3 regions of the Cytobacillus sp. FSL R5-0569 genome follow, and region 2 is predicted to be linked to each of the others. Evidence: riboswitches for the same ligand, from Rfam matches in the RefSeq annotation. Region 2 holds a riboswitch; each other region holds the start of a gene.
The links. Region 2 has a riboswitch for S-adenosylmethionine ahead of MKX78_RS19825 (O-acetylhomoserine aminocarboxypropyltransferase/cysteine synthase family protein). Riboswitches for the same ligand answer to the same signal wherever they lie in the genome.
Positions count from the first base shown of each region.

Region 1: linked by a shared signal. The riboswitch ahead of MKX78_RS07780 (LLM class flavin-dependent oxidoreductase) and the one ahead of MKX78_RS19825 (O-acetylhomoserine aminocarboxypropyltransferase/cysteine synthase family protein) in region 2 are both predicted to bind S-adenosylmethionine.
Region 3: linked by a shared signal. The riboswitch ahead of MKX78_RS06255 (methionine ABC transporter ATP-binding protein) and the one ahead of MKX78_RS19825 (O-acetylhomoserine aminocarboxypropyltransferase/cysteine synthase family protein) in region 2 are both predicted to bind S-adenosylmethionine.

Region 1 is NZ_JBBOWW010000001.1:1,498,243-1,500,510, forward strand. It holds gene MKX78_RS07775 (fatty acid--CoA ligase family protein) at 1-608, shown strand, start outside; SAM riboswitch class I at 670-781, shown strand; gene MKX78_RS07780 (LLM class flavin-dependent oxidoreductase) at 940-2,268, shown strand, end outside.
Region 2 is NZ_JBBOWW010000001.1:3,896,211-3,898,478, forward strand. It holds gene MKX78_RS19825 (O-acetylhomoserine aminocarboxypropyltransferase/cysteine synthase family protein) at 1-965, opposite strand, end outside; SAM riboswitch class I at 1,046-1,151, opposite strand; gene MKX78_RS19830 (hypothetical protein) at 1,240-1,575, opposite strand; gene MKX78_RS19835 (thioredoxin family protein) at 1,847-2,170, opposite strand; gene MKX78_RS19840 (toprim domain-containing protein) at 2,175-2,268, opposite strand, start outside.
Region 3 is NZ_JBBOWW010000001.1:1,190,481-1,192,748, reverse strand. It holds gene MKX78_RS06260 (methionine ABC transporter permease) at 1-291, opposite strand, end outside; gene MKX78_RS06255 (methionine ABC transporter ATP-binding protein) at 281-1,294, opposite strand; SAM riboswitch class I at 1,378-1,484, opposite strand; gene MKX78_RS06250 (CotH kinase family protein) at 1,577-2,268, opposite strand, start outside.

The DNA.
Region 1 (2,268 bases), 2.4 Mb from region 2:
GCTTATCAGAAGCTTCTCCGGTCACATGCTTTAACCCACTAGATCGTCCACGGAAACCGGGGTCGATTGGCACATCTATTATTCATGTTGAAAATAGAGTAGTTAATGAATTAGGAGAAGAGGTCGCTGTAGGTGAAGTAGGGGAGCTTGTTGTGAAAGGCCCTAACGTTATGAAAGGATATTACAAAATGCCTGAAGAAACATCTGCCTGTTTAAAGGAAAATTGGTTATATACAGGTGACTTAGCTAAGAGGGACGAAGAAGGATACTTCTACATTGTTGACCGTAAGAAAGATATGATAATTGTTGGTGGCTATAATGTGTATCCAAGGGAAGTAGAAGAGGTTTTTTATGACCATCCTGACATTGTAGAAGCGGCTGTTTTAGGTGTACCTGATCAGAATACAGGAGAAAAAGTTTTAGCCTATATTGTACCTAAAACTGAAAATTTAACAGAGGCACATTTATTGACTTATTGTAAAGAAAAGTTAGCCAAATACAAAATTCCTTCCTCTATAGAATTTTTAGAAGAATTGCCGAAGAATACAACAGGAAAGATACTGCGACGTGCTCTTAAGAAAAAGGTACTAGAAAATCAGGAAGCATAAGTTAAAAAACATGTTGACAAAAGATTCTAAATATTTTAGAGTAACTATATCAATTAAATAACCACTATCTAGAGAGGTGGAGGGACTGGCCCTACGAAGCCTCGGCAACAGACTTAGCATTGCAAGTACTGTGCCAATTCCAGCAAGCTAGCATTTAGCTTGAAAGATAGGAAGAGAATGAAATATTTATGAGCGTACGTTACCTCTTCCTTTTTGGAAGAGGTTTTTTTATGGCTGATTGGACCACCAAAAGCGATAAACATTCTTAGCACAATTGATAAATACATTATTATGCTTCTTTTGTAGAAGTATTAGAGGAGGTAATGGCAGTATGAGTTATAAAAAACAAATGATATTGAATGCATTTGAAATGACAAGTGCAATGCACAATTCTCATGGGCTATGGAAGCATAAAGATTCCAAACGACATCGTGCCTATAAAGATATTAATTATTGGATGGAATTAGCCAAAACACTCGAGAAGGGAAAATTCGATGCTGTCTTTTTTGCGGATGTATTAGGTGTTTATGATACGTATAAAGAAAGTAAAGAACCTTCAATTAACGATGGATTACAGTTTCCTGTTAATGATGGGGCGTTTGTCATCCCTGCTATGGCAGCAGTGACAGAGCATCTGTCATTTGCATTAACGGTGAGTACAACATATGAGCCACCTTTTGGGCAGGCAAGACGGTTTTCCACATTAGATCATTTGACAAAAGGAAGAGTGGCATGGAATATCGTTACTTCTTATCTTCCTAATGCAGCAAGAAATTTTGGTTTCAAAGATATGATCAAACACGATAAGCGTTATGAAATTGCCGATGAATATATGGATGTCGTTTATAAACTGTGGGAATCAAGCTGGGAAGATGGAGCAGTGATAGAAGATACAGAACAAGGGGTATTAATCGACCGTAAGAAAATCCATGAAATTCACCATAAAGGAGAATATTTTGATGTCGAAGGACCGCATTTAACAGAACCGTCACAACAAAGAACACCTGTTTTATATCAAGCAGGGACTTCTCCTAAAGGACGTGCTTTTGCAGCAAAACATGCAGAATGTGTATTTGTAGGTGGGCCAACACCTGAAAGAGTAAGACATTATACAAAGGATATTCGAAAACAAGCGGAAGAATATGGCAGGAATCCGGAAGATATTAAAATATTCACTTTCCTAACAGTCATCGTAGGTAAGACAACTGAAGAAGCGGAAGAGAAATTTGCTGAATACAACCAATTATGGAGTGCAGATGCAGCGAAAGCACAGTTTGGGGGCGCAAGCGGTTATAATGTTGCGGAATTTACAAAGGATGAGTTAGATAACCCATTTGAATTTAAAGCTACAGAGCATGGGCATTATAAAGCTGCTTCATTAACGAAAGATGCGAAGAAAAAACTATCGATTAAAGAAGCGATTTCAAAATTAGAAGGATTAGATAGAGACAATATAATTGTCGGCAATCCATCAGAAGTAGCAGACCAAATTCAATATCAGTTTGAAGCCTCTGGTGTCGATGGTTTTAATTTAAATCATTTAGTAACGCCAGCAGATTTGGAAGATTTTATTGAGCTTGTTATTCCGATTCTACAAGAACGTGGTTTATATAAAAAGGAATACAAAAAGGGTACGTTAAGAGAAAAGCTTTTTACTCAT
Region 2 (2,268 bases):
GGATAAAGTACCCAATTAACAGCAGGATGATTATTTAAATATTGCACAATTTTTTTCGTATTAGCAATATGTTCTTTCATTCGAACCGTTAACGTTTCTAAACCTAACGTAAATTGGAAGGCGCTTTGTGCACTTAGTGCTGGACCTAAATCTCTTAGAAGCTGCACTCTCGCTTTAGTAATATATGCTACAGGGCCCAGTGCCTCACTATATACTATATCGTTATAGCTTGTATCCGGCTGACTTAATCCTGGATACTTCTCTGAGTTCCAATCAAATTTACCACCGTCAACAATGATCCCCCCCATTGTCGTCCCATTCCCAAGTAACCATTTCGTAGCAGAATGAACAACAATATCTGCGCCATGCTCAATCGGCCGACATAGATAAGGAGTTGCAAATGTGTTATCAACCACTAACGGCACACCATGTTCATGGGCGATATTTGAAACTGTTTCAATATCTAGTACTTGTAAACTCGGGTTACCAATGGTTTCGGCAAATACAGCTCGTGTCTTCTCATTGATTGCTGCTCGTAGTTCCTCTTCATTATTAATATCGATAAGCCTAACGTTGATGCCGTACTTTGGTAAAGTGACTGTAAATAAATTATATGTACCTCCATATAAATTAGAGGCAGCTACAATTTCATCACCCGCTTGAACAATATTAAGAAGAGCTAAGTAAATGGCTGCTTGCCCGCTTGCTAATGCTAATGCGCCTGTTCCCCCTTCTAACAATGCAACTCTTTCCTCAAACACAGTAACCGTTGGATTATGAATACGAGAATAAATATATCCTGTTTCTTTTAAGCCAAATAAGTCTTGCGCATGCTCTGTATTCTGGAATTGATAAGCATTATTTTGATAGATTGGGACCGCTCTTGCCCCTGTTACTGGATCAGGTTTTAGCCCACCATGAACACCAATTGTTTCAAATCGAAGTTGCTTTTCTTTTTCTGCCATTTTACATCTCTCCTCTTTTTTAAATTGGAAAGAAAAGACGACCAAAAACCCTCTTCACAAAGAAGAGGGTTTATCATCTCTTCTTATCTACCAGAGCTTTTATGCTCTGCTGGAATTAGCACCGTGTATCAAACAACCGGTTGCCGGGTTTCATAGGGCCAGTCCCTCCACCACTCTCGATAAGAATATTTAATTTTCTAATTATTCTAAGGATAGAATAACAACCTTTTTTTGGGAAGTCAATCTTTTTTTAGGACATTTGATGTATTTATGATTATTTTTGATTTAATACGAAAATGGCATCTAATTTTAATAATTGTCTAAAAGTCGACTTAAGGATGATATGCTTTTCATCCACTTGTTTCTTTAGACTCGTACGCCCTTGAAGCAAAGAATGAAAGTGGTCAGCAGTAGTTTGAATGTTTATATGATAATTTTTCAATGGGCGAGTATGTTTAATTAGCAGCCTTTTACGGTCTAATGTCAAATACATTAGATTTTGTTCTAATTCTACTCGAATCCTTATAGGTTCCTTTAACATCATTAAAATATGATCATTTACTCTTAAAGATTGATTAAAATGATAAATGAGTTCCTCTATTGAAACCACCCCCAGCCCGCGTCTTATATTCTATAATTCTGTTCCAAGAAATGATTTCCTTCTCCTAACTATCGACTTTAACTGACAGAACATTTATTTCCAACAATGTTCACAACCTATTTCCCGAGAAATATGTCAAAAGCTAGACTTATCGACAGAAAAAAGAAATATCCCATCGATTCATCTTCCTAGAATGAGTGAGGGGTGTAATTAAACATTTACGCAACCCCCCTTGATTAAAAGCATAAGAAAACCACTTATTCCTAAACAATAAGTGGTTTTAAAATTGAGACTGTAATTCATATGATTGAATTTGTTCAAGTAAATAAGGTACTGAATGGAAAGCATAAAGCTTATCAACTAACTCTCCTTTTTTAAACACAAGTAAACACGGTACACTTTCAATTTCATACTTTTCTGCCACTGCTGGCAAAAAATTCAGGTCGGCTTTACCTATAGGAAGGTTCTGCAACAGTTGCTCAGTAATTGTTAGCATTTTCCCGGCAACTTGACATGTCCCACACATAGGAGTAAATAAATAAAATAAGCCGGATTGCTTCCTTGCGATCAAATCATTTAAGTCATTGTTTGACCAGTCAATCATGTTATCATCCTTTATCTAAATACTCGGTATATATATCTATATTTGCACTTATTAAGGCTGTAGCTAAATGATGCGCAGGTGCCGCCTCGACTTCACGA
Region 3 (2,268 bases), 2.7 Mb from region 2:
AGAAGCCGCTGTAGGACCAATAGTTGAACCTGCAATTAATTTTGTTAACGGCAATAGAGCTACTAACAAAATAATATAAGGAATAGAGCGGATCAAATTGACAATCCAACCGGTAACAGCATTTACAAATCTATTCTTTAAGAACAATCCTTCGTCTGTAACGAATAATAAGATACCTAGTGGAAGACCTAGTATAAGTGCCGCAACTAAAGAAATGGCGACCATATAAATTGTTTGTAATACAGCTGTATTTAGTTCAGGAAGTAACGCCTGAATGGACTCAAGCAACATGTTCAACTACCTCCAAATTCTGTGTTCTTTCTTGAATATATTGTATAGCTCTTTCTATTTCAGGTATTTCGCCAGTCAACTCCATAATAAAAATACCAAGAGGTACTTCTTGAATATATTCAATCTTGCCGTGAAGAATATTTCCTTTTACTTTGAATGTTTGGAACAGTTCAGAAACAACAGATTCTTCTGCTATTGCACCTTTAAATTGAATCTTAATGATTGTTCCCTTCCTGTTTTCAATCAATTGTTGTGGTAAGTCAAATTGAAGAACACTCTGAATGAAATCCTTTGTAAGTGGTTCAATTGGATTCGCAAATATATCATACACCGGTCCCTCTTCTATGACCTTTCCATCTTGCATAACAGCTAACCTATGACAAATCTCTTTGACTACTTCCATCTCATGAGTGATAAGTACGATGGTTAATCCTAGCTTTTTATTAATTGATTTTAATAAGTTCAGGATTGATTTTGTTGTTTTAGGGTCTAGAGCTGACGTGGCTTCATCGCAAAGTAAAACCTTTGGATCATTAGCGAGTGCTCTGGCTATTCCTACCCTTTGCTTTTGACCACCACTTAATTGTGTGGGATACTGATGAATTTTATCTGCTAAACCCACTAATTCTAATAGTTCTTTCACCCTGATATCTATTTCTTTCGGGCTTTTACCTGCCGCTTTTAAAGCAAAGGCAATATTCTCATACACTGTCTTCGAACTCGCTAAATAAAAATGCTGAAAAATCATACCTATCTTCTGCCTTGCTTTTCTTAATTCTTTACTTGTTAAAGATGTTAAATCAACGCCATCAATTTTCACTTCACCAGATGTCGGTCTCTCCAATAAATTTAGACAGCGTAATAAAGAACTTTTCCCTGCTCCACTATAGCCAATAATCCCGTATATTTCCCCTTCTTTAATAGAAAGGGATACATTGTCAACCCCTATTACTTGCTTCTTTTTGCTTTTATAAATTTTCACTAAATGATTGACTTCAATCATTTACCTCACCCTCCCTAAATCCTCTACAACATAAAATGAGCCTCTTTCACTTTGAAAGAGGCTCAACAAATGATTGTTATTAAACCTTATCTTTCAGAATGAAATCATTCTGCAGGATTTAGCACCTTCCCTTTAAAAGGAGGTTGCCGGACATCTTCGGGCCTGGTCCCTCAGTCTCTCTCGATAAGAATCATATTAAATTTAATGTGTTGCTTTGATAAAGGAAATTTTATCGGGTATTGAATTAATTGTCAATAGTATTTTGATTATTTATGCATTTACTTATCTTCCTCTTCGTTTAAACAAGAAGATAAAAAAAATTGTTCCTAATAAAGCTGTGATTAGACCCACATACAAGATGATTGCTGACGTTTTGAACTTTACTGTACTAGGTTGCTCTTCTTGTCCACGTCCCTCACCACCAGGCATACCTTCAAACCCTTCTGGTGTCTCAAAATCTCCTTCCTGCGGAAAGTCTCCATTGCCTTGCGGACGTTCAGGCATTTCACCATCAATGTTTCCTTCATTACCGTTTGGCGGTTGGAATACTTCTCCTCTTTCTTGACCTTCCTGGTCATCACCACCTGCTCGGCTAGGGAACATGTTATTGACTTCAGAAGCTTGTGATTCTACTTCTAATTCACCTGAAAGCTGAGCAAGTATCGATTCTGATCTCGCCTCAGCAAATGCTGGTAAACTCTCATCACCTTGCACTGCTTGTAGAAATTCTTCTGTTGTATAAAACTTGGTAGGATCCTGTTCTACATAAGGAAGAATCAATGTACTAATTTGTGTAGTTGTATTTTGGTAAGACTCTTTTGTCATATATTCTTCTGCAATCTTTTCAAGGTATGCTTCATATTGCTTTTTAAATTCATCATTTGCCAATAAAGCATTAAGTAAAGGCCTCTCATCTAAAGAAGTACCAGCTACAGGTTCTGAAATACTGAAATTAATCGTATCTTCACTCATTA